Regions from separate parts of the Paenarthrobacter sp. NPDC089675 genome, predicted to be linked through region 1. Evidence: riboswitches for the same ligand, from Rfam matches in the RefSeq annotation. Region 1 holds a riboswitch; each other region holds the start of a gene.
What was found. Region 1 has a riboswitch for S-adenosylmethionine ahead of ACIPY2_RS17820 (DUF1737 domain-containing protein). Riboswitches for the same ligand answer to the same signal wherever they lie in the genome.
Positions count from the first base shown of each region.

Region 1 (7,668 bases):
ATCTGCCGCAGCGTGGAACCAGGAGGGGCTGCCTTGGCGAAGTGCTCCAAAGTGCCCTGGTTGCTGTTGGTGCTCAGTTCCGGGAGCGGGGCGTCCAGGTCGAATTGCTTGAAGTCGATCACGGACAGGTATGAGATCGAGTTGAGCTGGCTGTCGATGTCGCGCTGGGTGAGCTCACGGCGCTGGGCGCGCAGTTCCTCCGCTTCCGTCGGAGAGCCCACAACGGTGGGCTTGAGAACGAAAAGCACCTTGACGTCGTCGGGGTTCCTGCCGGCTTTCGCTGCCTCGGCGCGGATGGAATCGCGGTACGCCTTCATCCCGTCCGCACCGCGGGCCAGGGCAATCGCGACGTCGGCATGCCCACCCGCAAACGCCTTCCCCCTGGGCGAGGCACCTGCCTGCACCAGGACCGGCTCCTCGGGCAAGGGAGCCGTGTTCAGAGGCCCGCGGACCTTGAAGAAATCGCCCTCATGGTTGATGGGATGAACCTTGGTGTGGTCGGCAAACCTGCCGCCCTCCACATCCTCAAGAACAGCGCCGGGTTCCCAGCTCCGCCAAAGGCGCCTGACGACGTCGACGAACTCCTCCGCTTTCTCATACCGGAGGTCGTGCTCGATCTGCTGGTCCAGCCCGTAGTTCTGCGCGGCGAGGTCGCTGCCCGAGGTGACGACGTTCCAGCCGAGCTGCCCCTCGGAGAAGTGCTGCAGCGTAGCAAGGAGGCGGGCCGCCGTGAAGGGCGGGTAGAAAGAGGCGCTGACGGTCGGGACGATGCCCAGGTGTTCCGTGGCAGAAAGCAGGTACGGGACCAACGCGAGGGGATCGTGCTTGGGCGCAAAGGAGGCATGGGCCAGGGAAACCTCGGCCGTACCACCGTAGGTATCGGGGACGGTCAGGGAATCCTCGATGATGAACAGGTCCAGCCCGGATCGCTCGAATGCCCTGACAGCCTCCTGGTACAGCGCGGGTTTCTTCCAGTCGTAGCCGAGTCCGTATCCGGGAGTTCCCCAGCCCTGGACACCGAATCCGTGGCCCACGAACCAACCAAAATGAAGCATGGGCTTGAGTGTAGAACTGCCTTGTCCGTTCACCGCGACCTGATTTCATGCGAAGTTACAGGGGGTCGTACTGCGTCAATTATGCTCCCGCGGCGTCACATTTGGGCCCCGTTCCAAGGGGTTCCCGGAGGCACCGGTTACGCAACATGACGACGGCGGCAATGTCACCAAATGCGGCGCCACGGCTGTGGATGTTACTTTTTTCTTGAGTAATGAGCACCAGCGTTAAGCCCTGACTTGCTGGTCGGCAACCCTCTCCCGCGGCGGGGTGCCTCAGGTGACTACTCGGCGTATTCGACACATCGAACTGCAAGCGTGACTGAGGAGCACCACGAATGCCTGAACCCACTGAAGAAAAGCTGTCCTACCGCCTGATCACAGGCCCGGACACCCGCGAATTCTGCGAACGAATCAGCAACGCCCTGGCCGAGGGGTACGTCCTCCACGGCAGCCCGGCCGCCACCTTCAATGGCACCACCGTCATCGTTGCCCAGGCCGTCATCCTGCCGGCCGCTGTTGCCGATGCGGATGCCGCCGTGGCGAGCGCCGTTGACAAGCTCGAGAACTACGAGGACGAGGAAGCATTCGAGGGGCACGCATGAGCTACGCCGGTGACCTGACCCCGCAGGACGCGTGGGCCAAACTTGAACAAGGCGCCATCCTGGTGGACGTCCGGACCGAGGGCGAATGGGCCCACATCGGAATCCCGGACACCAAAGCCACCGAGAACGATCCCCTGTTTATCCAGTGGAACCTCGCAGGCGGCATCCCGAACTCCCGGTTCATCGAAGACCTCCAGCAGCAGGCTCCCGAAGGTGACGGCGTAGAGCTTGTGTTCATCTGCCGCTCCGGCCAGCGCTCCGTTGCCGCCGCCACGGCCGCAACCCAGGCCGGCTTCACGGCCTACAACGTACTTGAAGGCTTCGAGGGTGAACCCGACCGTTACGGCGAACGAACCGTCAACGGATGGAAGAACCGCGGCCTGCCTACCAACTTGGGGAACGACTAAAAGTGACTTTCAATCCTGACGCCGCCGGCTGGAGCCCTGATACCCAGGCCGTTCGCGGTGGCCTTGACCGTACCAACTTCCAGGAAACAGCCGAGCCTGTGTTCCTGAACTCCGGCTTCGTCTACGAATCCGCCGCAGCAGCAGAGCGTGCGTTTACCGGCGAAGACGAGCGCTTCGTCTACTCCCGCTACGGCAACCCGTCCGTCGCCACCTTCCAGGAGCGGCTCCGCCTGCTCGAAGGAACCGAGGCATGCTTTGCGACGGCGTCGGGCATGTCTGCGGTCTTCACCGCCTTGGGTGCCCTGCTGGCTGCCGGCGACCGCGTGGTTGCGGCGCGTTCCCTGTTCGGCTCCTGCTTTGTGATCCTCAACGAGATCCTGCCGCGCTGGGGCGTGGAGACCGTCTTCGTGGACGGGCCGGACCTTGATCAGTGGCGCGAGGCGCTCTCCCAACCGACCACTGCAGTGTTCTTTGAGTCGCCGTCCAACCCGATGCAGGAAATCGTGGACATCGCGGCCGTCAGCGAACTCGCGCACGCCGCCGGGGCGACCGTCGTCGTCGACAATGTCTTCGCCACCCCGCTGCTTCAGCGCTGCGGCGACCTCGGCGCCGACGTCATTGTCTATTCAGGTACCAAGCACATTGACGGCCAGGGACGCGTCATGGGCGGGGCGATCCTGGGCACCAAGGAATACATCGACGGCCCGGTCAAGCAGCTCATGCGGCACACCGGCCCTTCGCTCTCATCCTTCAACGCCTGGGTCCTCACCAAGGGCCTGGAGACCATCGGGCTGCGCGTGAACCACAGCTCGGCGTCGGCGCTGAAGATCGCCGAATGGCTCGAGCAGCAGCCCGCCATCAGCTGGGTCAAGTACCCCTTGTTGAAATCGCACCCGCAGTACGAGCTGGCCACCAAGCAAATGAAGGCCGGCGGCACCGTGTTGACGTTCGAGCTCTCTCCCTCCGGCGGCCGCAGCGCCAAGGAAGCAGCGTTCGCACTGCTCGACGGCCTGAGGGTCATCGACATCTCCAACAACCTGGGCGACTCAAAGTCCCTCATCACCCACCCGGCCACCACCACCCACAGGGCCATGGGCCCGGAGGGACGTGCGGCGATCGGGCTCTCGGATGGCGTTGTCCGCTTGTCCGTGGGCCTGGAGGACGTGGACGACCTCATCCTGGACCTGGAAAAGGCCCTCAAGCAGGTTTGATCCCGGCAGCCTCAGGCGCCGCGCCGGACCCTGGACAGTACCGGGTCGGGGTCCTTCACAGCGTCGTTTGAGGCTCCCCGTGTGGTCACCTGCACGGCATGTCCCACCACGGCCGCCAACGCCTCAGGCGCGGGCGGGCTTCCTTCAGCACCCCCGGTGGTGACGTTGAAGCGACTGGCCGCCTCGCGTTGCTCGGATGCCCCGTTGCCCCGCTCAAGGATGTCCGCGACGCCGGTCTTGACGAGTCCAAGCTCATCCTGCTCGTCCAATACCGGGCTCAGGTAATCCACCAGCGCCCACACCACGGTGGCGGCAGGCTGCGGACGGAAGTCGCCGAAGTCCAGGAGATCCCCCCGCAGGCCCATGTTGCTGGCCTGGAAACTCGCCATGCGAAGCAGCGCCGTGGGCACTGAGGAGGGTTCCACGCCGTCGAACATTTCCCGCGTGGCCGTTTCCACCAACGCCCGAACCAAAACCGCAATCAATGCGGCGTCCTCAGAGCGCAGGCAAACATCGGCAACGCGCACTTCCACCGTGGGGTGCGCGCGGGAAATCCGGGCATCGAAATAGATCATGCCCTCATCCAGGAGCACCCCTGTGTCCAGGAGCCGGCTCACCATGCGCCGATAGGACGTCAGCGAACCGAACACCGCAGACGGGCCGGACGTGGGCCAACGGTTCCAGGCCTGGGTGCGGTAGCTGTCGAATCCTGTGGGCTGCCCGCGCCAGTAAGGGGAGTTGGCGCTGATGGCAGTCAGGACTGCGAGCTTGTCCCGGATGTGGTCCAGCACCACCACGCCCTCCTCCGGCGATTCCACCGAAGTGTGCACGTGGAAGCCGCAGGTCAGCTGCTCGTGGGCGGTGAGCCCGAAGCGCTCCAGCATCTCGGCGTAGCGCGGATCCGGGGTGGTGTGTGTGGGAGAAGCCAAGGGCGACGTCGCCAGCGCGGCAATCCGGGCGCCGTGTTTGCGGGCGGCGTCGTCGGCCATTGCGCGGCCCCGCCGGATCTGGTGAAGCAGCTCGGCGTAACCGTGGGAGGGTCGCGTCTGGGTTTCGATCTGCTCGAGTTTGAGTTCGTGGCTCAAGCCGGTGTTGCCGGCCGCACCCGTCCCGCGATCAGAACCGTTGAGCAACGCATCCGCGAGGGCCAGGGGCTGGCCCGTCACAGGATCGACGATGAGCAGCTCTTCCTCTACCCCAAATGTGCGCATGCTCCATTCTGCCCCGCTCAGTCCTGGCCGCGGCGGAAATTTGCCGGATCATTCGGACCCGAGCCCAGACGAACCCACGATTGGCGGGCCCAGCAAGAGGCCAACGCAGAATGATCCGGCAAGATTCAGACCCGTTATACACATACGGTTCCCTGCAGGGCCCGGGTTGCCAAGGAATCGGGCTGACTGTAGGCATGGATGCGCTGGAGTTCCTCACGTCGGTGGGCGGGGTGGCCAAGGTGGGGCTGCTCCGCGCTCGTGGTTTCCGCCCAAACGACCTTCGCAAACTCGCTGACGCCGGCGCCTATCAACCGAAGCACGGTCTTTGGGCCATCCCCGCCGCGGACCCCGACTTCCTGGCAGCACTTTGCAACAACAGCCACCTCACGTGCGCAAGCGCAGCAACCCGCTACGGGCTATGGCTGAGGAACAAACCGACCAAACTTCACTTGGCGACCAAGCACAGCAGGGGCCGTGGATTCGTACGGCACAGCGGGTTGCGGTTCGGCACCGAGTCCCAAGTGCCTTTGGCTTCGGTGGAAGACACGGTCCTGCACGCTCTGACCTGCCTCTCCACGGAGGACGCCATCGCCGTTGCCCAGTCAGCGATGTCAATGTTCGGTGTGCCGCGGGAAGCGTTGCGCAGCGAACTGGGGGCCAAATACTTCGGCACTGCGCGGAAACTATTGGACATGGCGGACGGGCTCTCCGAATCACTTCCGGAGATCAGTGCACGGCTCCTTTTCGAATCCGAGGGTCTGACCTTCAGGCGCCAAGTCCGCATAGAAGGCGTAGGCCGCGTCGATGTCCTGATCGACGAACGCCTGATTGTGGAAGTGAATGGCTACCAGTTCCACAGTTCCCGGCAAGCCTGGCGGAAGGACATGGCCCGGCTCAACGCTGCCCAAGCGCTTGGCTACCACGTCCTGAGCTACGCCCCGGAGCAGATCTGGAACACGCCTGACCATGTGGTGGCGGAAATCCGGGGAATGCTGGCTCGGATCAGGAGCGCCAGACGGTGCTAGGCAGAAATTTTGCCGGATCATTCGGCCGGAGGCCCCGGCGAACCCACGACTGGCGGGCCAAGCAAGGGGCCAGCGCAGAATGATCCGACAAAATCTCCCAGTGCTCAGTCCTGGAAGTACTCAACCTTCGCGCCGATGGTGTTGAGCCGCTCGGCCAGATCCTCATAGCCGCGCTCAATCACGTAAATGTTGCGGAGCTCGGACGTCCCCCGGGCCGCGAGCATCGCCAGGAGCAGGCAGGCCGCAGGACGAAGCGCCGGTGGGCAGCCGATCTCAGCGGCGCGCCACTTGGTGGGTCCGTTGACATAGATGCGGTGCGGGTCAAGGAGCTGCACTTGGGCACCGAGCTTGTTGAGCTCCGTCAAGTAGATTGCCCTGTTCTCGTAGACCCAGTCGTGGATCATGGTCTGGCCCTCGGCGTTGGCGGCGATCACGGCGAAGAACGGCAGGTTGTCGATGTTCAGGCCCGGGAACGGCATGGGGTGGATCTTGTCCTGGGGCGCCTTGAGCTCCGAGGGCTTGGTGGTCACGTCCACCAAGCGGGTCCGGCCGTTGCGTGCCATGTATTCGCCTGAAATCTCAAGCTTCTGGCCCATCTGCTGGAGGGTCGCGAGCTCGATCTCCATGAACTCGATGGGTACCCGCCGGATGGTGACCTCGGAGTTCGTCACGATGCCTGCCGTGATGAGGGACATGGCCTCGATGGGGTCCTCGGACGGGAAGTACTCGATGTCCACGTCGATGCTGGATCGCCCCGTAATCCTCAGCGTAGTGGTACCCACGCCTTCGATTCCCACGCCGAGGCCCTGCAGGTAGAAGCAGAGGTCCTGGACCATGTAATTGGGGCTGGCGTTGCGGATCACCGTGGTGCCCTCACGGTGGGCAGCGGCCATGATGGCGTTTTCCGTGACGGTATCGCCGCGCTCGGTGAGGACGAAAGAACGGTCGTGTCCGTCGGCCGGCGGAGCAGCCACGGAATAGAAACCGGACTTCGCTTCAACGGTCAAGCCGAACTCGCGCAGCGCCTGCATGTGCGGTTCCACGGTGCGGGTTCCGAGATCGCACCCGCCGGCGTAGGGCAGTTGGTATTCGCTGGTCTCGTCCAGGAGGGGGCCAAGGAGCATGATGACGCTGCGGGTGCGGCGTGCAGCGTCCACGTCCATGGTGCCCAGGTCCAGCTCCTGCGGACGGCGGATACGGAGATCGTTGCCGTTGAGCCAAGTGCATTCCACGCCAATGGAGGTCAGTACCTCCACGATCCGGTTGACTTCCTCGATCCGCGCCAGCCGACGGAGGGTGGTGGTGCCGCGGTTGATCAAGCTGGCACAGAGAAGCGCGACTCCGGCGTTCTTGCTGCTGTTGACATCGACTTCACCGGAGAGGGTACGGCCGCCCTCTACGCGGAGGTGGGTCATTTGGGGCCGGCCGACTTTGACGATTGATCGCCCAAAGATCGCCTCCAGCCGTTCGATCATGCGGAGGCTCAGGTTTTGCTTTCCCTGTTCCATGCGTGCGACGGCGCTCTGGCTGGTTCCCAGCTCAGACGCCAGCTGACCCTGCGTCCAGCCCTTTTCGTTGCGGGCGTTGCGGAGCAGGAGGCCTACGTGTTCGGCGGTGGGTTGCTGCGTCATACCCAAGAAATATCACAAATGAGCTAGAAGTGACGCACATATCGCCGTTTCAGCGGTAAAGGTCACACCATACCCGATCCGTGCGATATGGAGTTTCGACGCCGGCACTCACCGGCGGGGCGCCCGCACTCGCCGCCGGGGTGCCCGCACGCACCGCCGGCCGGACCAGTGCCAACGGTCACCCAACGGCACTAGCGCCAGACAAAAGTCCACGTCCCGGCGCCCACGGCCGTCAGTACTGCAGCGGCTGCAATCAGCACACCTCCCAGCAGGACCCACACGTCCAGCAGGGAGTACGTGGATTCGCGTGCCCAAGTACGTTTGCCGCCGCCGAAGCCGCGGGCTTCCATGGTTACGGCCAGCCGGGAAGCCCTGCGGACGGCTTGGACAAGGAGCCCAAAACTCTGTCCGAGCGTGGCCTTCGCACGCTGCCACGGGCTGCCCTGGGAACCCACGCCCCGGGCCCGGCGGGCCATGCCGATGGTCTGCCATTCCTCCGCCATCAAGCCCACCAGTCGCATGGCAG
Region 1 covers NZ_JBIVHM010000009.1:83,010-90,677, forward strand. Annotated here, with positions in the region: gene ACIPY2_RS17815 (NtaA/DmoA family FMN-dependent monooxygenase) at 1-1,088, opposite strand, end outside; SAM riboswitch class IV at 1,264-1,377, shown strand; gene ACIPY2_RS17820 (DUF1737 domain-containing protein) at 1,391-1,657, shown strand; gene ACIPY2_RS17825 (rhodanese-like domain-containing protein) at 1,654-2,064, shown strand; gene ACIPY2_RS17830 (O-succinylhomoserine sulfhydrylase) at 2,067-3,275, shown strand; gene ACIPY2_RS17835 (glutamate--cysteine ligase) at 3,287-4,486, opposite strand; gene ACIPY2_RS17840 (endonuclease domain-containing protein) at 4,681-5,511, shown strand; gene ACIPY2_RS17845 (UDP-N-acetylglucosamine 1-carboxyvinyltransferase) at 5,616-7,142, opposite strand; gene ACIPY2_RS17850 (energy-coupling factor transporter transmembrane component T family protein) at 7,334-7,668, opposite strand, start outside.

Region 2 (7,668 bases), on a different contig from region 1:
CCGATCGCCACGCAGCCCAGCGGTCCACCGAGGTAGTACCAAAGCTCCCCGGGCAACGGATTTCCAACCCCCGCCACCGCCGCTTTCAGCAGCCAGGCGAGCCAGAGCACCACCGAACCGGCCAGGAAGTTGACCAGCGTCGCCGCAATGGGCGTGCCGTAGTGGACGGTGGCGGTTCCGTTCATGGCTTGTTGGAAGCTCATCAGGAAACCCGCCAAGAGAGGCAGGACCACCGGCAAAACCAGGGTTCCGACGTCGGACACGCCACTAAAGCGCGGCGAGACGGCCCAGGCGACGGCAGCAACGGTGAGGACGCTCCCCAGCACCCGCATGCCCGTAACGGAACGCTTCCCGCCGGGGGCTATCCCCAAACGGTCCACGAGGAGGCCGCTGAGGGTCTGTCCGGTGACGGTCGCGACGGTGAACAACGCCACGCCCAAAAGCGCCACGGTGTAGGACTGGGCAAAGACGAAGAACGCTCCCACGGCACCGGCCATGACATAGAAGGGCGGGAAGCTGCGGTTGCGGACTGCAGGAACTATGCGCTGCAGGCCTGCCCGCCCCCTTGGTGTTGCGAGGGATATTGCGGCGATCACCACCAGCCCCGTGGTAAAACTCACCACGGAAGCGGTGATGCCGTCGTTCACTTTGGCCGCGAGTGCCCCATTGATGCGTCCTTGAACCGGGAGCACGAGTCCCGTGAGGATGGCCAGGGGCAGCCCAAGGGCAAGCGGAAGGTTGGAACGACGGGAAGGTTGCGGCACTGTCACCACACTACTTCAGGCATCATTGCTGTATGAGCAACCCCGAAATCGAAGAGATCCCAATCCGCGACGACATGATCCGCCTCGGCCAATTGCTGAAGCTGGCCAACCTGGTGGAGGACGGGGTCGAGGCAACGGACCTCATCAAGAACGGGCTGGTCAAGGTCAACGATGACATTGAGGAACGACGCGGCCGCCAGCTCCACCCGGGCGATACCGTCACGGTCAACGGTCAGACCGTCCGGATTGCCGGCAACGGCTAGCCCAGTACCTTGTGGGTAAGGAATTCGCCCACATGGCCGATCTCCTGCTGGTTGATCCCGTGCCACATGCCCGTGTAGAGCACCTTGGTCAGGTCAACGTGCTTGCGGACCCAGCCCATGGTGTATTCGATCTTGTCCGGCGTGATCACGGGATCCTGCTGGTCGCGGCCCCAGAACAGCGGGACCGAGCCATCCAGTTCGGCGTCACGGAAGGCGGCGTCAGCGCCGGCGTCGACCACAAAACCTGAAAGCCCGACGACGGCGGCGAAGTCGGCGGGCCGGTAGCGCAGCATGGTGGTAGCCATGGCCATGCCCATGGAGAAGCCCAGCAGGGTCACCGAGGAATGGTTTGCCTTCACCGTATCGAGCCACTCCAACGCATACTCTGCGGCAAGTTTGACGGCATCAAGCGAGTAGTCGATGGAGGCGGTCAGCGGGAACCACGTGAAGCCGGGACCCATGGGCATCGGCGCACGCAGGGAAGCCACCACGAAATCCGCGGGCAGCAGGCCGGCGAGGCTGAAGAGATCGTCCTCGTTGGAGCCGTATCCGTGCAGCAGGACCAGGAGCGGCTTGCCCGCCCGTTCAGCTTCTTCATGGGACCACAGGACAACGGGCGCGGGGAATGCAACGGCTTCAGTCATGGGTCTATTCTTGCAGTTACCCGCGGGTAACAACCTACGGTCGCGTAGGTTCGGTGTCGCGAGGCAGGATAGGAAGAATGAGTTCATTGGTGACGCCGGGCGAGCCCGTCCCCGGCCCCGGCAGCAAAGTTTCCAGCCACGGCAGTCAAGTGCCCGGCCCACTCCAAACGCACCCCTGGAGCCGCTACGTAGCCCTGGGTGACTCCTTCACCGAAGGTATCGGCGATCCCGAACCGCAGAACCCGGGAGGTTACCGCGGCTGGGCCGACCGCGTGGCCGAAGAGCTTGGACGCGGCCACGACGACTTCGCGTACGCCAACCTCGCCATCAGGGGGCGCCTGCTGCAGCAGATCGTGGACGAACAAGTGGGCCCGTGCCTGGAGCTCCAGCCGGATCTCGTGTCCATCTCCGCCGGCGGCAACGACCTCATCCGTCCCGGCGGAGACCCCGACGTTTTGGCGGAAAAACTGGACGCGGCCGTGCAGGAGCTCAGCTCGGGTGGTGCAACGGTGGTCCTGTTCAACGGGCCGGACACCGCATCTTCCGTCCTGGGCCGGATCCGTGGAAAGGTGGCCATCTACAACGAAAACCTGCGGACGGTTGCTGCCCGGCACGACGCAATCGTCGCCGACATGTGGTCGCTCCGGCAGCTCGCCGATCCGCAGATGTGGGACGAGGACCGGCTCCACTTCTCGCCCCTGGGCCACCACACCATCGCCATGATGGTCCTGGAAGCGCTGAACGTACCGCATACCTTGGAGCCGCTGGTCCCCAAACCCTTGCCTCCGCGCACCTGGCGCGAAGCGCGTTCCTCGGACTTTGTTTGGGCACGCGAATACTTTGTCCCGTGGGTGATCCGGCGGTTGCGGCACCAATCCTCCGGCGACGGCATCACACCCAAACGCCCGACGCCGGGACCCGTCTTCGGCCCGAACGTCACCGGCCTGCCCCGCGGCTAGCGTGAGCGCCTTGCAGCCCGGCGAAGTAGTAAAGGTCAGGCTCGCCCGTCAACAACTCCGGGCGCCCTTCGCCGGGTCTGCCGCCGACGCGGCCAGGAACCTGCTGGCAGTCCAGGCCCAGGAGTTTCCGTATGCCCGCTGGTCGTTGGCCCAGCGGGCTCCGGACACAAAAGCCGCCGACGTGGAACAGCTGGTAGCCGACGGAACCATCTTGCGGACGCATATCCTCCGGCCCACCTGGCACTTTGTGCACAGGGAAGACCTTGGCTGGTTGATGGCGCTGTCCGCCCAGCGACTGCACCAGGGAAACAAAGGTATGTACCGGCAGACCGGAGTGGACGAGGACTCCGCTGCACGCAGCGGCGCCGTCCTTGCCGGGGCCGTTGCCGGTGGAGCCCACAAGACCCGCGAGGAACTGGCGGTAGTCCTCGAGCAGGCTGGATTCCCGGCCAAAGGCCTTGGGCTTGTCTACCACCTGATGCACGCGGAAATCAGCCGGATCCTGGTCAGCGGAACGCCGGTTCGTTCAGCCGCAGGCGCCCTCAAACAGACCTACGCCCTTTTCGAAGAGCGTGTGCCGGCGCCCGGTCCCCCGACCCTTGATGAAGCCGAACGCGACCACGCATTGGGCCGGCTGGCCTTGCGCTACTTCGGCAGCCGCGGACCGGCCACCGTGAAGGACTGCGCAGCATGGTCGGGACTGACCATGAAGGATGTGAAACGCGGACTGGCCGTTGCCCATGACCTCTCCCCTGGCGCGCTGCACTCCGCGACGATCGATGGCTTGGAGTATTTTCTGGAAGCGGACGCGGCCGGCACCGTGGATCTCCGGGATCCCTCGGCTCCGCGCGTGGACCTCATCCAGTGCTATGACGAGTACGTCATGGGCTATTCGCAGTCCAGGCATTACCTTGGCGGCGTGGCTCCGTACATTCCGGAGAACGGCGGCCCCATGCACGTGGTGCTGCTCGATGGCAGGCTGGCCGGCTCATGGCGCCACACGTTTTCCGGGGGCGCCTGCGAACTCGACGTGCGGATGAATGAGCCAACCACTCCCCCGGTCCGCTCAGCCCTCAACGCGGAGGTCCGACGCTACGGCAGGTTCCTGGGCGTGGAGGCAAGGCTGGCCTGAGGCACAGTGAGTGTCAGCTCGGGCCGAGGCCCCGCTCAGGCGAAGAAGGCCTCACGAAGGCGGGCAGACAACTGCCCGATTTCCGTCAGGAAACCGTCGTGGCCAATGGGTGCCTCGATCACATGCACGGGCACCTCTCCCGGCAGCGCTGCGGCCAGTTCGCGGGATTGGGCAGGGAAATACAAACGGTCCGAGTCCACTGCGGCAATGAAGAACTCCGCGGTTGCCCGGCCAAGGGCCTCCTCCAAGGTGCCGCGACCACGTGTGACATCGTGGCTCATGAGTGCCTCGGTGATGGCGATGTAGCTGTTGGCGTCGAAGCGCCGCACCAATTTGGTGCCTTGGTGGTCGAGGTAGCTCTCCACTTGGTAACGGCCTCGTTCCCCCAGCACCGCGGCGGCAAGCGGAGTCTCCTGATGCTGCGCTTCCCTGCCAAAGCGGAAATCCAGTTCCAGCGCCGAACGGTACGTGATGTGGGCGATCCGCCGGGCCAGGGCCAGTCCTGCCTCGGGTGCGGCACCGTGGTAATAGTCGCCGCCGTTGAAGTTCGGATCCTGCCTGATGGCCAGGGTCTGGGACTGCGCGAAAGCGATCTGCTCCGCCGTGCTGTACGCACCTACCGAAACCACGGCACAGTGCTTGACCCGCTCGGGGAACGTCACGGCCCACTCAAGGGCACGGGCGCCGCCCATGGAACCGCCCAGGACGGCGTGCCAGGCCTGGATACCGAGGGCATCGGCGAGGCGTGATTCTGCCTCCGTGGTGTCACGCAAAGTAACCAGCGGGAACCTCGAGCCCCAAGGCCGGCCATCCGGCGCCGGCGACGATGGCCCGGTGCTGCCGTAGCAGCCACCCACGATGTTGATGGAGATGACAAAGAATCGATCGGTATCGATGGTGGCGCCCGGGCCCACCAGTTGCTCCCACCAGCCCTCTTCCTCGGTTGCACCGCGGGCCACATGGGTGCTGCCCGTCAAAGCGTGTTCAACCAGGACAGCGTTCGAGGCGTCTGCATTCAGCCGCCCCCAGGTCTCGTAGGCCAGCACGACGTCGGGAAGGAACCCGCCCGCTTCGAGTTGGAGCGGGCCTATGTGGGCGTACTTGACGGTTCCGTCTTTTTCTTCCGATGTGGGAAGGGCAGTAGCAGTAATGGTCATTCCTTTGACACCTAACCTCGCGCTTGCCCGCCGCCTTTCATGCGGCAGGCCAGGTCCTCACCCGGGGCACCCCACCGCGGAGGAGGGTTGCCGGCCAGCAAGCCGGGGCTGTCACTGGCACTCATGACCTAATGACTAAGAGTTTAGGAAGAACACAGCTGTTCTGGCGAAGAATGTGACAGCAGTGTGACGGTTTTGGGCTGCTTCGTTCAGAAAGAAGCACCCGCGGGTGCCGCCCGGCGAATAATCGTCAGGGCCGGGCGGCGCCCGCAAGGGCTCGGCAAGGGGACCTGTCAGGCGCCCTTGGCTGCGCGGAAGCCGGCCTCGAGGTCGGCGATGATGTCGTCGATGTGCTCGATTCCCACGGCCAGCCGCACCAGGCCGGGAGTAACTCCCGCCACTGCCTGCTGCTCAACGCTCAATTGGCTGTGCGTCGTGGACGCCGGGTGGATGACCAGCGAACGGACATCGCCGATGTTGGCCACGTGCGAGTGCAGCTCCAAGGCGTCCACGAAACGCTTGCCCGCCTCGACGCCACCCTTGATGTTGAAGGCAACCACGGCGCCGGTGCCGCGGGGACCATACTTCCGTCCGCGGTCGTACCAGGGGCTGGAGGGCAGCCCGGCGTAGGCGACGGATTCGACGTCGTCATGGGCTTCCAGCCATTCCGCCACTTTGGTGGCGTTGGCAACGTGGCGTTCGACGCGCAGGCTCAGGGTCTCCAGGCCCTGGGCGATGAGGAAGGCGTTGAACGGCGAGACTGCCGAACCGAGGTCCCGCAACAGCTGCACGCGCGCCTTGAGGATGTAGGAGAGGTTGGCACCAAGCGCGCCGTCCTTGCCGAGATCCCGGGCGTAGACAAGCCCGTTGTAGCTGGGGTCCGGGGTATTGAAGTTCGGGAAACGCTCCGGGTCCAGGCTGAAATCGAAGTTTCCCGAATCCACGATCACACCGGCAATCGCCGCACCGTGCCCACCCAAGTACTTCGTGGCCGAGTGGACCACGATGTCCGCGCCCCATTCAATGGGCCGGATCAGGTATGGAGTGGAGAGCGTGTTGTCCACGATCAGGGGCACGCCGGCCTGATGCGCCACGTTGGCGATGCCCTCGATGTCCAGAACGTCCTGGCGCGGGTTGGAAACAACTTCGCCGAAGAAAAGTTTGGTGTTCGGCTGGACGGCGTTCCGCCACTGCTCAAGGTTGTCCGGATCCTCCACGAACGTCACGGAGATGCCGAACTTCTTCAGCGTGTGGGCCAGGAGGTTGTAGGTTCCGCCGTACAGGCTGGGGCTGGCCACCACGTGGTCGCCGGCTTCGGCGATGTTGAGGATGGCGAAGGTTTCAGCGGCCTGGCCGGAGCTGAGCAGCAATGCTCCAAGGCCTCCTTCGAGGCTCGCGATGCGCTGCTCGACGGCGTCCTGCGTGGGGTTGCCGATCCGGGTGTAGATGGGGGCAAGCTCGGCCAGGGCAAAGCGGTTCGCTGCGCTCTCGGCACTCGGGAAAACGAACGACGTGGTCTGGTAGATCGGCAGCGACCGCGCTCCGGTAGCGGCGTCCGGCTCCTGGCCGGCGTGGATCTGTCGGGTTTCGAAAGACCATCCCTGGGACATGGCATTCTCCTTCTCGGCTGCGTCAGCGCAGCGCGCATGGTTCGGTGGATTGTGAGTGCTTCGAACTGCGGCCAGTCTAGGAAGCGGCCTGCGTATTGCACAGCTTTATGACGAAGACGGTATTTTTGGGACTTTCGGCGACATCCGCTGGTCCCCCCGTGACCTCGACGGCGACCCCTGGGTAACATCCCACCTCGGTTAGGCTTGACTTAGCTGAGACCCGAATCACAAAGTGCCAAGATGAAGCCATGCGCATGGATCACGTCTCTTACGCTTGTGAAAAAGATGGCCTCTTGGCCACTACCGAACGAATTTCCGCAGCACTGGGAGTGGACGCGGTCCGGGGTGGAGTGCACCCGCGCTTCGGCACCCGGAACATGATCATTCCCCTGGCGGACAACAAATACCTTGAAGTAGTGGAGGTCCTGGACCACCCTGCCTCGGACAAGGCACCCTTCGGCCAGGCAGTCCGGGCACGCTCGGCGGCCGGCGGTGGATGGATGGGCTGGTGCGTCGCCGTTGACGACCTCGCTCCCTTCGAAGAGCGCCTCGGCCGCTCCGCCGTACCCGGCAACCGCAAGTTCCCGGACGGCCGCGAACTCGTGTGGCAGCAAATCGGCATCCTCGGCCTGATCGCAGACCCCCAAGTGCCGTACTTGCTCAAGTGGGAGGGCGACCCCTCACTGCACCCGTCCAAGGTCTACGAGAGCGACGTCAAGATGTCCAGCCTCACCATTGCAGGCTCGGCGGAACGCGTCACTGAATGGCTGGGTGAGCCCGTTGAGAAGCCGCTGGAGGACGTTGCCGTGCAGTGGATGGCTCCCCACGGCACGCCCGGCATCATGTCCGTCACTTTCGAGACCGCCTCCGGAGCTGTCACCATCTGACACACTCCGGATAAACTTCGGCCGCCATCAGCGGGTGCCAATGACGTCACCCAGGGATGGCGGCCGAATACATTTAAGCGGCGATCCCCCAACCGGGTCAGCCGAGGCCGATTGCCTTGCCGAAGAGGCTGAAGCCGACGAACGCCACGATGTCCAGCATTGCATGCGCAATGACCAGCGGCATGACCCGCTTGGTCTTCGTGTAAAGCCAGGCAAAGACCAACCCCATGGCCACGTTGCCAATGAACGGCC
Region 2 covers NZ_JBIVHM010000007.1:170,253-177,920, forward strand. Annotated here, with positions in the region: gene ACIPY2_RS16015 (DMT family transporter) at 1-773, opposite strand, end outside; gene ACIPY2_RS16020 (RNA-binding S4 domain-containing protein) at 797-1,027, shown strand; gene ACIPY2_RS16025 (alpha/beta hydrolase) at 1,024-1,671, opposite strand; gene ACIPY2_RS16030 (SGNH/GDSL hydrolase family protein) at 1,749-2,630, shown strand; gene ACIPY2_RS16035 (winged helix DNA-binding domain-containing protein) at 2,641-3,762, shown strand; gene ACIPY2_RS16040 (homoserine O-acetyltransferase) at 3,798-4,919, opposite strand; SAM riboswitch class IV at 4,934-5,048, opposite strand; gene ACIPY2_RS16045 (bifunctional o-acetylhomoserine/o-acetylserine sulfhydrylase) at 5,213-6,604, opposite strand; gene ACIPY2_RS16050 (VOC family protein) at 6,778-7,416, shown strand; gene ACIPY2_RS16055 (CPBP family intramembrane glutamic endopeptidase) at 7,514-7,668, opposite strand, start outside.
Region 2: it holds a riboswitch for S-adenosylmethionine, as region 1 does, so the genes downstream of both, ACIPY2_RS16040 (homoserine O-acetyltransferase) here and ACIPY2_RS17820 (DUF1737 domain-containing protein) in region 1, are expected to answer to the same signal.

Region 3 (7,668 bases), on a different contig from region 1:
CCCAGCGGCGGCAACGAGGAGAACACCGTGCGGATCCAGCGGTTGCGGCTGAATGCCGCAACCACTGCCAAGCCGCTGCCCAGGACCACGGCCAGGGCGAATCCCGCGATGGCCAGTTTGATGGTTTCCGGCAGGACCTCGGCCACGGTGGCCGTGGCGGGCACTCCGTTTTTGATGGAGACACCGAAGTCCAGCTGCAGGGCCTTCACCAGCGCTATGAAGTATTGCTCGTGGATGGGCCTGTCCAGCCCGTACTCGCTGCGCAGCTTGGCCACGAGCGCGGGGTCAACGGCGTTTTGTTCGTCGCCGCTGGCCATGATGCTCACGGCGTCGCCGGGCAGCAAGTACAGGATCAGGAAGGACACGGTGTAGGCGGCCCAGAGAACGAACGCTCCCTGCAGCAACCGTCGGCCGATGTAGCGGATCATGGGATGCCTACTTGCTCAGCCAGGCGTCGTAGAAGTCCAGGCGGCTGGAAGCTTCGAACTTGAGATCATGCACCTTATCGCTGGCCGAAATCGTGGTGGACAGTTCGTACAGCGGGATGGAGTGCGCGTCCTTGATCAGGGCTTCCTGGGCCTGGTCCACCAGCTTCTGGCGCGCATCCTTGTCCAAGGCCGCGGCCTGCTCGCCCAGGGTGTCATCGACGGGAAGTTTCTCGCGGAGGTTGCTGCCGCCGCGTGCCGTGTTCGAGGCAAAGACAGTGCGCAGCACGTCCGGATCGCTTCGGGTCAGGTTGCCGTAGGAGAAGTCATAAGTCTTGTCCGCCTGGGCCGCCGTGACATCGGCAATCGTTGTGAACTTCAGCTGCAGGTCCACGCCGATGGCTTTGAGCTGCTGCTGGACGAGCTCCAGGACTTCCTTGGGCGACTGCCAGTACGTGACCTTGAAGGACAGCTTCTCGCCGTTCTTTTCCCGGATGCCGTCGGCACCCGGCTTCCATCCGGCGTCGTCAAGAAGCTTCTTGGCACCGTCCGGATCGTGCGCCAGCAGCGAGCCGTAGTCCTTGAAGTACGGCGTGGTGTGGGACAGGATGCCCTTGGCCGGCTGGTCCGCCTCGGTCAGGAGGGTCTTGGTGATCTCCTCCCGGTTGATGGCTTTGGAGATGGCCTGGCGTACTGCGGTTTCCTTCAGCTTGGGGTTGGACTCGTTGGAATACAGGTTGTAGACGACGCCCGGGTTGGCGCGGGTTTCGTTCCAGAATCCGTTGCCGTTGAACAGCTGGATGTCCGCCGCGGAGATGGCCGCCGTGGCATCGATCTGGCCGGACTGCAGGCTGCCCGTCCGGTTCCCCGCCTCGGGGATGATCTTGAACGTGACCGAGTCCAGGTAGGCCTCACCCTTGTTGCTGTTGGTGGCGGACGGCCAGTTGTAGCCTGCGCGCCGTTCCAGGACGGCTTCCTTGTCCACGGTGTAGCTCTTGACGTTGAAGGGACCCGAACCCGCGAACTTTCCGGCGCAACGGTCTGCTTCGGAGAGCTTGGCCGACGCCGGGGACAACAGGCCCAGCGTGAATGTGGATGTTGCCTGGAGGAACTGCGCGTTCGGCTTGGAGAAGTCCACCACCACGGTTTGCGGGTCTTTCACGGTGATGGCGCTGACGTCGCTGAGGTAGGTGGAGCCGAGGGTTGCCTTGGCGCCGAGTGCCTTGATGGCTTCGAAGTTGGTTTTGACCGACGCCGCGTCGATGGCCGAGCCGTCCGCGTAGGTAGCACCGGTGCGCAGGGTGAACGTGAAGCTGGTGGCGTCAGCGTTGTTTTCGAACTTCTCGGCCAGCCACGGGACGATTTCGCCGGTCTTAGGGTCCTGCGAGGTCAGGGAGGCCACGGTCTGGCGGGCTATCGCGATCGCGTCGTTGTTGCCTACCTGCTGCGGGTCGATGCAGCCACGGTCCACGGAGACCGCGAAATTCAGGTTCCCGCCCGCCACCGGCGAGGCCGCGGCGCTTTGCTGCGCACCGGCGTCGGCCCCTCCACCGCACGCGGAGGCCAGGAGCGCAATGGCTCCCAGGACGCTGACGACGGCGGCGGGCTTCTTACCGCTGCGGGCTGCGGAAGGTTTGGGGAGTCTCATGCGACGTTTTCGCTTTCTGCGGGTTGGGTGCTGGTGAGTGATCCGCGACGGGTGAGGGGCCCGCGGAGCCCGAGGTTTTCGCGGAGGTTGCTGCCTTCGTATTCCGTGCGGTACACACCGCGGTCCTGGAGCCTGGGGACAAGCTCGTTCACGATGTCGTCCAGGCCGGAGGGAACAATCCACGGGGTGATGTTGAAGCCATCCACGGCTCCTGCGTGGGCGTATTCGGCGAGCTTGTCCGCGACGTCGTCATAGGAGCCCACCAGGCCGCGGCCGTTGAGGCGGGAGCGGGCAGCAACGAACTGCCGGATCGACAGGCCCTTCTCTTCGGCTTCCGCACGCCATTGGGCCGCGAGTTCCTTGGCGCTCTTGCCGTGGAAGGCGTTGCCGCGCGTGGGATTGGTGACATCCACCACGGGGTCGACGTCCGGGAGCGGCCCATCGGGATCGTAGTCGGTGAGGGTGCGGCCCCAGAACTGCTCAAGGTACGCGATCGCGGTTTCCGGACCGACCTGCTGCGAGCGGACCCACTGGTGCTTTTCCTCGGCTTCGGCAGCAGTGGCGCCAAGGATGAACTCCTGGCCGGGGAAGATCTTCACGTCATCGGCCGGGCGTCCCGCTTTGAGGGTCCTGGCAACGATGTCTTCGCGGAACTTCTTCGCGTCCTCCAACTCCGGGTGTGCCGAGAAGATGACGTCGGCGTTCCGGACCGCGAAGTCACGGCCGTCCGGGGAATCACCGGCCTGGAACAACACCGGGTGGTGCTGGCTGGAACGCGGAAGCCGGCCGGTGATCTCGACGTCGAAGCTCTGGTCCTTGCGCTGTACCGGGGTGATGCTGTCCTCGCGGAGCCAGCGTGGGTCATTCCGGGACCCGGCGATTGCGCCGTCAGCCCACGAATCCCAAATTGCCTTGGCCGCCTGGACAAACGCTTCGGCCCGGACATAGCGGTCCTCGTGCTTGAGGAACCCGCCGCGCCTGAAGTTGGCGCCGGTCCAGGCGTTGTCCGTGGTGACGATGTTCCACGCAGCCCGGCCGCCGGACAACAGGTCCAGGCTTGCAAGGCGATGGGCGAGGTCCGCGGGGTCGTTGTAGGTGGTGTTCTGGGTAGCCACCAGCCCGATATTGGTGGTGATGGCTGCGAGAGAGGCCAACGCAGTCTGCGCGTCCGGGCGGCCGGCGACGTCGAGGTCGTGGATCTTGCCCAGGTGTTCGCGGAGACGGAGGCCTTCGCCAAGGAAGAACGCGGTGAAAAGGCCACGCTCTGCCGTCTGGGCGACGCGGCGGAAGGATTCAAAGTCCGTCTGCGAGCCGCTGGCTTCGTCCTTCCAGACGGTGGTGTGGTTGACGCCCTGGAAGAAGACTCCGAACTGGATCTGCCCGTTGCCTGCGATGCGGTGTTGTTTGGTCATGGATATGCTCTCTTTGGCTCTGTCAGGGGGCGTTTTCAGGCCGCTGTGTAGCGGTTGGCCGGGCGGGGAAGCCCGAAGGTTTCGCGGAGCGTGGTCCCCGGCGTTGGCGGCGTCACCAGTCCGGTTTTGTGGAGTCCGGGCAGCACCTTGTACGCCAGCTCCGGAAGGTCGATATCCAGGACGGCGGGCTTGAGGCGAACGCCGTCGGTGGCTGCGAAGAGGGCGGTGAGGAGTTCCACCAGCCCCTGGGCATCTCCCACATAGCGGGCTCCGCCCACCCATCGCTCATGGGCATCCAGCTCCGCGAGCCGCTCGGCGGCGCTCTGCCCGCGGGCGTCCAGGACGACGTCGAGCTCAACCAACGTCCGCTGCGCACCTGATGCCGCTGCCGCCTGGGCTGCCTGCGCGAGCTCATCGGCAGTGTCCGCAGAGACCAAGGCGACGTCGGCTTCGACGGCGGGAATCAGTTCCGTGGGGGCGAACACCACCAACTGGCCCTGAAGTGGACGCGGGATGATGGACGGTCCCTTCACCGAGAAGCGTGCGCTTTCGAAGTCGGCGTAGTGCAGTTTGTCGCGGTCCAGGTAGCGGCCCGTGGCAACGTCACGGATGACGGCGTCGTCCTCCCACGAGTCCCAGAGCCTGCGGTTGGCCTGGACCACATCTGCTGCTTCGCTTGTCACTTCATGCGCGGGCAGGGTCGAGCGGCCCACGGAACGGGCTTCCTCCACCAGGTTGTCCGCGTTTACCAGCCAGCCGGCGCGTCCCTGGGAGGAATAATCCAGGCTGGCGAGCTGGGTGGCGACATGGAACGGCTCGGTGAAAAGCGTGCCTGCTTCGGGGACCAGCCCAAGCGAGCGGGTGATCGGCGCCGCGAAGGCTGCCCTCTGGATGGCGTCGATGCGGCTCGGGATTCCGGTGGTCCCTCTGTCCACCACCCGGCTGTCCTTGAAGGTTGCTACATGGAACCCCGCGATATCGGCTGCCTGGACGGTCTCACGGATCCGACGGCCCCCCAACAGTGCCTGCGGATCATGAAGGGCCTTTCGCCAGGCGGCCGGGTGGGCTCCATCGCCGTCGAGCTCCAAGGCAACAACACGCGAACGGAATTCAGGTTTGGAAGGCATGTTTCTCTCTTTCACGGGCCGCGGCGCGGCCGGATTGACATTCACTTGCCGCGAGCGCGGCCAGGTCTGTTTCCGGAGCACCCCGCCACTTAATGCCTGAGGGTTGCCGCAGCGCGAGCCGGTCCTTGGCGCGCTGACTCTTGACCTGGAACTGAATCTAGGAGCAGCTCCAAGGAATGTACAAACGGCCCTGACGCGGGGAGTCAACGCAGGAAACAGCGCGTCAAGCGGCTGCCAAGTTCGTCATTTTCCGCTGGATAGGCAGGCTCTTGTGACCTTCCATTGCGCCGGGTTGAGCTGCGTTGAGTCCAGTTGAGCCGGGTGACGAACGGGCTTTGGTGCGTCCCTTCCGCTCCGTAGTGTCGTCACATGCCGAAGCCTTCCGTGATTCCCCTGTCAGTCCTTGACCTCAGCCCGGTGTCAGCCAACCAGAGCTCCGGCGACGCGCTGCGCAGCACTGTTGCCTTGGCCGTCGCCGCCGAAGCCGCCGGCTACTCCCGTTACTGGCTGGCCGAACACCACCTCAACGAAGGCGTTGCAGGTTCCGCCCCGCATGTGCTGGCCGGACTCGTGGCATCGGCGACAAAGACGATCCGGGTAGGCACCGCGGCCACGCTGTTGGGCAACTACCGCCCGTTGCAGATCGCGGAGAGCATAGGAACGCTGGCTGCGGTGTTCCCGGACCGCCTGGATCTGGGTTTTGGCCGTTCCGGTCCGCCCAAGTCGCCGAGCGAACCGGCGCCGGGCCAACCCGCGCCATCAGGGGAAGCCCAGTCCGCGGAGCGCGTTGTGGACGGACTCGTCGTCCCCGCCGCCCGCCCGATCTTCGGCGCCGTCCTTCCCCGGAAGTTCCGCCTGCAGAGCGAACTCCTGGGCCGGTTCCCGGGCGACACGGACAATTTCGAGAACGACGTCCAGGACATCATCGGCTTCTTCACCGGCGAATACCGGACCAGGCACGGTGAGGAAGTCACGGCCACTCCCGCCCTGGGCCAGTCTCCGCAGTTCTGGATCCACGGCTCCACGGCCGGTCCCAGCGCCAGGCTTGCGGGCAAACTGGGCCTGCCGTTCGGAGCCAACTATCACGTGGCTCCCGCGACAGTGTTGGACTCGATCGCCGAATACCGTGCCCACTTCAAGCCCTCAGAAACGCTGCAGGAACCGCACGTCATCGTCTCAGCAGATGTCCTGGTTGCACCCGACGAATTCAGCGCCCGCCGTATTGGCCGTGGTTACGCCCAGTGGGTCCACGGCATCCGCAGCGGTCAAGGAGCTATCCCCTACCCCTCACCCGACGACGCAGCGGAATTCACCCTGGACGCCGACGCCGAAGAACTGATCAAGGACCGCCTGGACACCCGGTTCATCGGCGCTCCCGGGCAGGTCACCGAAAGCTTGCGTACCCTCCAACGTGCCACCGGTGCACAGGAACTGCTCATCACCACCATTGCCCACGACCCCGAAGACCGCGAGAACTCCTACCAGTTGCTCGCCGAGTCCTGGGGACTCTAAACCTGTCCACTCACCCAAACAACAAAGGAGCACCAATGACCACCGAAATCCAGGAAGACACCCAGCTCATCACCGCCGAGGAAGCTGCTGCCCTGATCCAGGAGGGCGTCCTGCTGATCGACGTCCGCAGCGAAGGTGGACGCGCCAGCACAGGTGCCGTCCCCGGTGCCGTGGTGGTGAACCGCGAACATGTCGAGGAGGACTTCGCTCCTGAATCCGCCCACCGCCTCGCCCAGGTCACGGGCACCGACCAGAAGATCGTGGTCTTCTGCGGTTCCGTGAACGGCTCGCGTCCTGTGGCGGAGAAGCTGAAAGTCCTCGGTTACCACAACGCCGTTCACGTCGACGGCGGCTTCCCCGCCCTCCGCGACGCCGGCGTTCCCACCACAGGACCTGCCGCACCTCCGGCTGAATCCGCCTAGGCGTCCACGGGTTCGGTGACGTCCGAGCGGTGGGTTCCTCCCGCCGTCGTACTTCCGGAAACCGGGCCCTGCACCAGCGGTTCCGTTGCCGTCGTCGTGCTTTCCGCTACGGAAGGTACGACGACGGCACTTCTGTTTTCGGGGCTGGCGGCGCGCACCTCGCGGAACCAATCGAGACCGCCAGCCACTACGGCGGCCCCCAGCAGGATGCAAAACAGGAGGATACCGTGGTGGAAGGATTCTTTCGCTGCTCCGCCCGTGACGGCGCCCTGTGCCTGCAGGAACATGCCCGCCGCGGCAGCTGAACAGAGCGCGGCGGCGAAGCGCTGGCTGAGTTGGTAGAAACCGGCTGCGACGCCGGCGGCCCCGGATGGTGCGTGCCCGAGTGTCAGGGCCTGGTTGGGTGCAACGACCAGGCCGGTCGCGATGCCCTGGACGAGACCGACGACGGCGACCGCCAGTGCCGCTGTGGCGGAGTCGAAGCGTTGGACGAACACGTCCTTGGCCACGAGGGTGGCCAGGCTTGCGAGGAGGGCGAAGACGATCCCGGCGCGTCCGTATCGGGCGAGGTAACGCCAACTGAAGGTTGAGGCCAGGAGCATTCCTGCGGCCTGCGGGGCGAGGATTGCTGCCGCGGCGAGGGGTGCCATGCCCGTGCCCGAAAGAAAGTAGAAGGACGTTACGGCGGCCATTCCTGCGCCGACGCCGAACTGGCACAGGGCGACAACCGTTCCCAGCGCGTATCCCTTGGAGGTGGCGAGTGCGCCGCTGAGCAATGGTGTCTTGCCCCGGCGGTGGTAGAGGACTTCCCAGCCCGCGAAGGCAAGGAGCGCAGCGGCCCCGATTCCGAGCGACGTCACCGCGACCATGCCCGCGCCGTAAATTGTGGGGATGAGGGAGGCCACCACTACACCGCCCAGGAGAAGGGCACCGAGGACGTCGATGGAGGTCTTGCCTCCCTTACTGCGGGTGGTCCTGGGCAGCAGCGCTAAGGCGAGCGGGACCAGGATCAGCACCAGCGGGACGTTGGCCAGGAACAGGATGCGCCAGCCGGTCGCCGGGTCGCCAAGGGACAACACCAACCCGCCGATCAGCGGGCCACACACCGCGGCCGAACCGCCC
Region 3 covers NZ_JBIVHM010000002.1:257,631-265,298, forward strand. Annotated here, with positions in the region: gene ACIPY2_RS05305 (ABC transporter permease) at 1-428, opposite strand, end outside; gene ACIPY2_RS05310 (ABC transporter substrate-binding protein) at 436-2,073, opposite strand; gene ACIPY2_RS05315 (NtaA/DmoA family FMN-dependent monooxygenase) at 2,070-3,485, opposite strand; gene ACIPY2_RS05320 (LLM class flavin-dependent oxidoreductase) at 3,521-4,612, opposite strand; SAM riboswitch class IV at 4,649-4,758, opposite strand; gene ACIPY2_RS05325 (LLM class flavin-dependent oxidoreductase) at 4,982-6,124, shown strand; gene ACIPY2_RS05330 (rhodanese-like domain-containing protein) at 6,160-6,546, shown strand; gene ACIPY2_RS05335 (MFS transporter) at 6,543-7,668, opposite strand, start outside.
Region 3: it holds a riboswitch for S-adenosylmethionine, as region 1 does, so the genes downstream of both, ACIPY2_RS05320 (LLM class flavin-dependent oxidoreductase) here and ACIPY2_RS17820 (DUF1737 domain-containing protein) in region 1, are expected to answer to the same signal.

Region 4 (7,668 bases), on a different contig from region 1:
GGCATTCGAGGTCATACTGCTCAGAGCATTCCTCGCAACCGTCCAAGTGCTGCTTGATCTCGCTGAGGTCCTCCCGGGTCAGTGCGCCGTCGAGGTACTCGTAAATACGCTGCATGCGCGTATCGTCGCAATCGCCCAATCCCTGGCAGTCGCTCATTTCTCTTTCTCCTGATTGTTGCTCCCGGCCGAGGCCTGGTCTTCTGTCTGGGCTTTGAAACCCCGTTCGGCGGCGTAGTCCGCCAGCATGTCCCGCAGCATCTTCCGGCCGCGGTGCAAACGCGACATGACGGTGCCGATCGGGGTATTCATGATCTCGGAAATCTGCTTGTACGCGTAGCCTTCGACGTCCGCGAAGTAGACGGCCAGCCGGAATTCTTCCGGTATGGACTGCAGCGCATTCTTTACATCCGAGTCGGGAAGGTGATCCAAGGCCTCAGCCTCCGCAGAACGGAGACCAGCCGAGGTATGCGACTCAGCCTTCGCCAGCTGCCAGTCCTCGATCGTGTCCGAGTTGGACTGCAGCGGCTCGCGCTGACGCTTCCTGTACAGGTTGATGTAGGTGTTGGTAAGGATCCTGTACAGCCAGGCCTTGAGGTTTGTCCCGGGCTTGTACTGGTGGAAGGCGGAGAAGGCTTTGGTGTAGGCCTCCTGGACGAGGTCTTCGGCATCCGAGGGGTTCCGGGCCATGCGCATGGCCGCCGAATACAGCTGGTCGACATACTGCATCGCGTCGCGCTCGAAGCGCAGCCGCCGCTGTTCGGAGCTTTCGGTGGAAAGGTCGACGTCGGCCGAAGGCTCGGCATCGTCGTTCGGTCCGGCTGCCTGGTCCATGGCCGCTGCGGCCGGTTCAATGGTGCTCATCGATGCCAAGTCTACTGTCAGCTGCAGGGAATCCGGCTGCGCCGGCTCCACAGGCCCCAGTAAATCCGGGCGGTCCTTAACCAGGGTCAAAAAACCTACTCCGTTCCCGTAGCGGCAACACCCTGCCGCAGCCCGGCCTTCACCGCGCATGATGTTCACAACAGCCTTCGGTGGGTAAATATTCCGCAAAGGTGCAAGACTAGAGCAGACTGCACCCCTTGAACACAACGTCGATAAATCTTGTGGCAAGCCATCCAGGAGGCAAGACATGTCTGTAATCCGTTTTCTCGCGCGGCCGATGCTCGCATCCAGCTTCGTCATCACAGGGCTGGATAAACTGAAGAACGCGGATGACACTGCACAGCAATTGTCGCCGGTGCTCCGCCGGGCCTCCGAGTCGCTTCCCTTCAAGACCGACGAGAAAGTCCTGGCCCGCGTCATCGGGGGCGCCCAGTTGGGAGCCGGCGCCCTGCTGGGGCTCGGTAAGCTTTCGCGCCTCGCGGCGACCGTGTTGGCCTTGACTTCTGCCTTGAACACCTATGTGGAGTGGCGCTCGGCTGATATCAGCACCAAGGAAGGCCGGAGCGCCCGCCGGGCACAACTGCTCAAGAACATTTCCCTCACTGGAGGCGTCCTGCTTGCCTCCGTGGACACTGCCGGCCGGCCGAGCCTCGCCTGGCGCGCAGAGCACCTGGCCGCTGACGCCAGGAAGGTCACAGGCAAGCAGTTCAAAAAAGCAGACAAAGCAGTTCGCAAGGCCGTAGACAACGCAGTTGGAGCATAAGGAAGCATGACTGGTACCACCGCAGCAAACACCGGCACGGACAACGCCGCCACACTCCCCCTCTGGCCGGCCCCCTTCGCGAAGGAACCGGTGGACGCCACGGTGACCGTACCGGGTTCCAAGTCGCTGACCAACCGTTTCCTGGTGCTGGCGGCGTTGGCAGACGGCCCGTCAAGACTCCGCGCTCCCCTGCACTCCAGGGATTCCGTCCTCATGGTGCAGGCCCTGCGGCAATTGGGGGCAACGGTCAGCGAGGTGGACGGCGACGGCGACTACGGACCGGACTTGGAGATCATTCCGATGGATCCAGCCGCCCCTGAACACAGCACGGCCATCGACTGCGGACTCGCAGGGACCGTGATGCGTTTCGTTCCGCCACTTGCCGCCCTTCGCCAAGGGACGACGGTTTTCGACGGCGATCCGCATGCGCGTAAACGGCCCATGGGCACCATCATCGAGGCTTTGGTCGCCCTAGGCGTGCCGGTGGGCAGCGAAGGCGGCAGGACGCCGTCGTCCCTGCCATTTGCCGTTCAGGGCACCGGCGAGGTCCGCGGCGGCCATCTGGTGATCGACGCGAGCGCGTCTTCGCAGTTTGTCTCAGCTTTGCTGTTGGTCGGTGCCCGCTTCACCGAGGGACTGCACCTGGAACACGTGGGCAAACCGGTCCCCAGCCTTGACCACATCAACATGACTGTCGCAGTCCTGCGCAGCGTCGGGGTAGTCGTTGACGACTCCGTGCCCAACCACTGGCGCGTGGCTCCGGGTCCCATCCGTGCCTTCGACCAGCGCATCGAGCAGGACTTGTCGAATGCCGGCCCCTTCCTCGCAGCGGCACTGGCCACCGGCGGAACAGTACGCGTCCCCAACTGGCCGGTGGAGACCACACAGGTAGGAGACCTCTGGCGGAGCATCCTCGCTGACATGGGCGCCACAGTATCTTTGGAGAACGGGACCCTCACCGTCACCGGAGGCCCGGAAATCAAGGGCGCCGATTTCGACGAAACCAGCGAACTTGCTCCCACCGTTGCAGCCCTCTGCGCTTTGGCCTCGGGCCCATCCCGGCTGACGGGCATCGCCCACCTGCGCGGCCATGAGACCGACCGCCTGGCCGCCCTCGTAGCTGAAATCAACCGGCTCGGCGGCGACGCTGAAGAAACTGCGGACGGCCTCATCATTCGCCCCGCCAAGCTGCACGGCGGCGTGGTCCACAGCTACGCAGACCATCGCATGGCCACTGCCGGCGCAATCCTCGGACTCGCGGTCGAAGGCGTGGAGGTGGAGGACATCGCCACCACGTCCAAAACCATGCCGGAATTCCCGGAGATGTGGAACGCGATGCTGGGACAGCGCGCGGCAGCTCCGGCCGGGAGCAGCCTCTGACCATGGGACGCGACGCACGCTCCTGGGACGAATCGGATGTACGGATCCGTCCCAACAAGAAAGGCTCCAGGCCAAGGACGAAGGACCGCCCCAGCCACGATGACGCCGTCATAGGCAGGATCATCACCGTGGACCGCGGCCGCTACACCGCGATCGTGGGCGAGGACTCCGACAATGAGAGAATTGTCATCGCCGCCCGCGCAAGGGAGCTCCGCAGGACTCCGGTCGTACCCGGCGACTTCGTAGCCTTGGTGGGCGACGTCTCCGGCGGACCCGACACCTTGGCACGCCTGGTGCGGGTGGAGGAGCGCCGGACGCTCCTGCGCAGGAGCGCGGATGACACCGACCCGATTGAGCGCGTGGTCGTGGCCAATGCGGACCAACTTGTGGTGGTGGTTGCTGCCGCAAACCCCGAGCCCCGCACCGGCTTCATCGACCGCGCCTTGGTGGCGGCCTACGACGCCGGAATCGAGCCCCTCCTGCTCGTAACCAAGGCGGACGTCAGGGATCCGGCCGAGCTCCTGTCCAATTACCTCAGCCTCGACTTCCCGATCATCATCAGCCGAACAGCAGACGCAGAGGCTTCCGGGATTGACGCGCGTTCCGACGACGGCCTGTCCGCCCGACTGGATAGTGATGCGGTCTCGCGTCTGAGGTCCCACCTCGACGGGAAAGTCACCGTGATGCTGGGGCATTCCGGGGTTGGCAAGTCCACCATGGTCAACGCGCTTACCGGCGCTGAACGCGCCACCGGCGGTGTCAACGCGGTCACCGGCCGCGGACGGCACACCTCCTCGTCCGCACTGGCACTGAAGTTGGCCGATGCACCCGCCGGCAGTTGGATCATCGATACGCCCGGCATCCGCTCATTCGGGCTCGCGCACGTGGATCCGGACCGGATCCTGCACTCCTTCCCGGACCTTGAACCTGGCACGGCAGCCTGCGACCGCGGGTGCAAACATGATGCCAATGCCATCAACTGCGGCTTGGATGCCTGGGTCATTGAGGGACACGCGGGTCCTTCCGGCGTGGCCAGGCTTGCCTCGCTGAGGCGTTTGCTGGGGGCCGATCCACGCCTCGAAGCAAAGGAAACCAAGGAACTTGGCACCGTGAACTGAAGGCCGGGCGGCAACACGTCCCGGCCGTGCGAACGTTTCACGATAGTTTGGTGGCATGACCCAATCCGTTTCCAGCTACAACGATGACCTGAGGCTGGCCCACGTCCTTGCAGACTCTGTGGACGCACAGACGATGGACCGCTTCAAGGCCCTGGACCTGCAGATCGAAACCAAACCGGACCTGACCCCCGTCACGGATGCCGACAAAGCCGCAGAGGAAGCCATCCGCGGCCAGTTATCGCGTTCGCGCCCCCGCGACGCCGTACTCGGCGAAGAGTTCGGCAGCAGCGGGCACGGTTCCCGCCGCTGGATCATCGACCCCATCGACGGCACCAAGAACTTTGTCAGGGGCGTGCCGGTGTGGGCCACGCTCATCGCGCTCGTTGACGAAGGCGAACCAGTGGTGGGCGTCGTCAGCGCCCCGGCCCTGGGCAAGCGCTGGTGGGCCGCGAAGGGGATGGGCGCCTACACCGGGCGTTCGCTCGCCTCCGCCACCCGGCTGAAAGTATCCAACGTCTCGCAGCTGGCAGATGCCTCCCTGTCCTTTTCAAGCCTGTCCGGCTGGAAGGAACGCGGAAACCTCGATGAATTCCTGGGGCTCACAGAGGATATTTGGCGGACCAGGGCCTATGGCGATTTCTGGTCGTATTGCCTGGTTGCGGAAGGGGCGGTGGACATCGCCTGCGAACCCGAATTGAACCTGTACGACATGGCTGCGCTCGTGCCGATCGTCACCGAGGCGGGTGGCCGGTTCACCTCGCTGGAAGGAGAAGACGGCCCGTTCGGCGGAAACGCCCTGGCGACCAACTCGATCCTGCACTCGGAAGTCCTTAAGAGACTCAATCCGGGCATTGACGATCTTCTCTGAATAATCGGCGGCGGGCGCCCTTCTTGTGGGGTGTCCGCCGCACTTTATTCGCCAAAAGCGCCATTTGCGCCCCTCGCGTAACAATCCGCTTAATAAACTGGACGGCTTTGTGCCGGGCGTGCGGGGTGCCTTAATCTCTTTTACAGGTCACGAGTGCCAGCGCTAAACCCCGGTTTGCTGGCCGGCAACCCTCCATTCGCGGTGGGGTGCCCCGGGTGACGACCAGGCCGGTCCGGAACGGATACGGCAAGCGCGGATCCCCTCGAGGGGTCCCTCCTGAGTGAGGTCACATGAGCACAGTTACGTTCGATTCCACCACCCTGCCTTCCATCGCGGAGGAAGGCCCCGCGGTCCGGCCCCTCGCAGCCGTAACCGGCGCGGAACTCCAGGCTCCGCTGATCCAGGGCGGCCACGTCCGCTACGCCAACCTCGATTACGGCGCCTCCGCGCCGGCGCTGACCATCGTCTCGGCGTACCTGAACGAGGTCCTGCCCTACTACGCGAGCGTTCACCGCGGCGCGGGTTTTGCCTCGCAGATCAGCACCTCCGTTTATGAGAACTCCCGGAACATCGTCCGCGACTTCGTCGGCGGCCGCCCGGATGATTCAGTGATCTTCACCCGCAACACCACTGACTCGCTGAACCTGCTGGCAGGCTGCCTGCCGCACCTCAATGGCGAGCCCACCGGCGAGGTCCTCTACTTGGACATCGAACACCACGCCAACCTGCTGCCATGGCAGGGTGTTCCCCACCGCAGCGTTGTCGCGGCACCCACCTTGGCCACCACCATCGCAAACCTCCGTAACGAGCTGGCCCAGGGCGGCGTCTCCCTGTTGGCGGTGACAGGTGCTTCCAACGTCACCGGTGAAATCCTGCCCATTGCCGAGCTGGCGTCCCTGGCCCACGAATTCGGAGCGCGGATTGTTGTAGATGCAGCCCAGCTCGCACCGCACCGCCGCATCAACATCGCCGAAGCCGACGTCGACTACATCGTCTTCTCCGGCCACAAGCTGTATGCGCCCTTCGGTGCAGGCGTTGTGGTTGGCCGTCCCGACTGGCTCGACGCCGGTACGCCGCACCTCGCCGGTGGCGGCGCAGTCCGTGAGGCCCGGCTCGATTCCGTCAGCTGGGCCACCGGTCCGGCCCGGCACGAGGGCGGCTCCCCCAACGTGTTGGGAGCAGCAACACTGGCCCGCGCAACCCAGGTCCTTGCCGGGCTCGACCAGCAGGCGTGGCACCAGCATGAAAGCGCCATCCGCACCTACCTCGTGGAAGGCCTGGAGGCCATCGAGGGTGTCACAGTGCACCGGATCTTCAGCGACTCGACGGACACGATCGGCGTGGTCAACTTTTCGGTCGAAGGATTCGACGCCGGACTCGTGGCTGCCTATCTCGCGGCGGAACACGGCGTGGGCCTCCGGGATGGCCGCTTCTGCGCGCACCCCCTCCTCAAGAGGCTCGGGCTTCCTTCGGGTTCGCTGCGCGCCAGCTTCGGGGTTGGCTCCCGCTTGGAAGACGCAACCAGGCTGCTCAAAGGCATCCGGGAGCTCAAGAGCACAGGCCTCGGTTGGGACTACGTGGTGGACGAGGGCCGCTGGGTTCCGGCCAACGACCACCGCAGCTATCCGGAGTGGGCGCCCAACACGCCCGGTACCGCCGGCGCTGCCCCCTGCACGGTGGACTAGGCAAGCGTCCAAGCCGACCTCCGGTGAGCCTTCCCCGCACTTCCTTGCGGTAAATTCGTAGGGTCAATCCCCTGGATTTACCCTGAAGGAGCTGTGCTTGTCCATGCATTCCCGTGGCGCGTCAAAAGCAAGCCACCGCCCCGGGGGGCCCAAATTGCACGCACATCGGCGGCGGGAACTTGGGCAGAGTTTCCAGGACGGCGGCGAGCATTACGACCGCGTGCGCCCGGGATACCCGGCAGACTCGGTGGACTGGCTCCTGCCTGCGCGAGCCGAAGCTGCTGCCGACCTCGGAGCCGGCACGGGAAAATTCACCAGACTCCTGATCGACCGCGGACTGCACGTAGCCGCCGTGGACCCCTCGGCCGACATGCTCGCACAATTACGCAAGGCCTGCCCCGAGGTGGAGCTGGCCTTGGAAGGTACCGCTGAGGTGACCGGGCTGGCAGAGTCGGCTTACGACGTCGTCAGCGTCGCCCAGGCCTGGCACTGGTGCGATCCCCTCAAAGCGAGCACGGAAATCGCCCGTATCCTTCGCCCGCAAGGCGTCCTCGGCTTGATCTGGAACCAACTCGACACTTCAATACCGTGGGTCCACCGCCTTTCACGCATCATGCATGCCGGCGATGTCCACAAACCGGGTTTCCGGCCTTCCATCGGTCCGGAATTCACCAGTCTGGAGTCTCACGTGACCGAATGGGAAGACCCCCTGACGCCCCGGGACATCATGGAACTCACCAAGTCACGCAGCTACTACCTCCGCGCAAGCGAGGCCACCCGCGCCAAAGTGCTGGCGAACCTCGAGTGGTACATCTACGAACACCTCGGCCATGCCCCCGGCCAGGAGCTCGGCCTGCCATACGTGACGCAGACGTGGCGGGCCCGCAAAGCCTGAATCCGCCTGCCACTGTAGGCTTGAGCTGTGAAGACCGGTACGCCCTCCTCCTCCATTGAGGACTACGTCAAGGTCAT
Region 4 covers NZ_JBIVHM010000001.1:409,512-417,179, reverse strand. Annotated here, with positions in the region: gene rsrA (mycothiol system anti-sigma-R factor) at 1-157, opposite strand, end outside; gene ACIPY2_RS01970 (sigma-70 family RNA polymerase sigma factor) at 154-951, opposite strand; gene ACIPY2_RS01965 (DoxX family membrane protein) at 1,130-1,645, shown strand; gene aroA (3-phosphoshikimate 1-carboxyvinyltransferase) at 1,652-3,025, shown strand; gene ACIPY2_RS01955 (ribosome small subunit-dependent GTPase A) at 3,028-4,143, shown strand; gene hisN (histidinol-phosphatase) at 4,199-5,011, shown strand; SAM riboswitch class IV at 5,157-5,270, shown strand; gene ACIPY2_RS01945 (aminotransferase class V-fold PLP-dependent enzyme) at 5,302-6,696, shown strand; gene ACIPY2_RS01940 (class I SAM-dependent methyltransferase) at 6,800-7,591, shown strand; gene ACIPY2_RS01935 (metal-dependent transcriptional regulator) at 7,619-7,668, shown strand, end outside.
Region 4: it holds a riboswitch for S-adenosylmethionine, as region 1 does, so the genes downstream of both, ACIPY2_RS01945 (aminotransferase class V-fold PLP-dependent enzyme) here and ACIPY2_RS17820 (DUF1737 domain-containing protein) in region 1, are expected to answer to the same signal.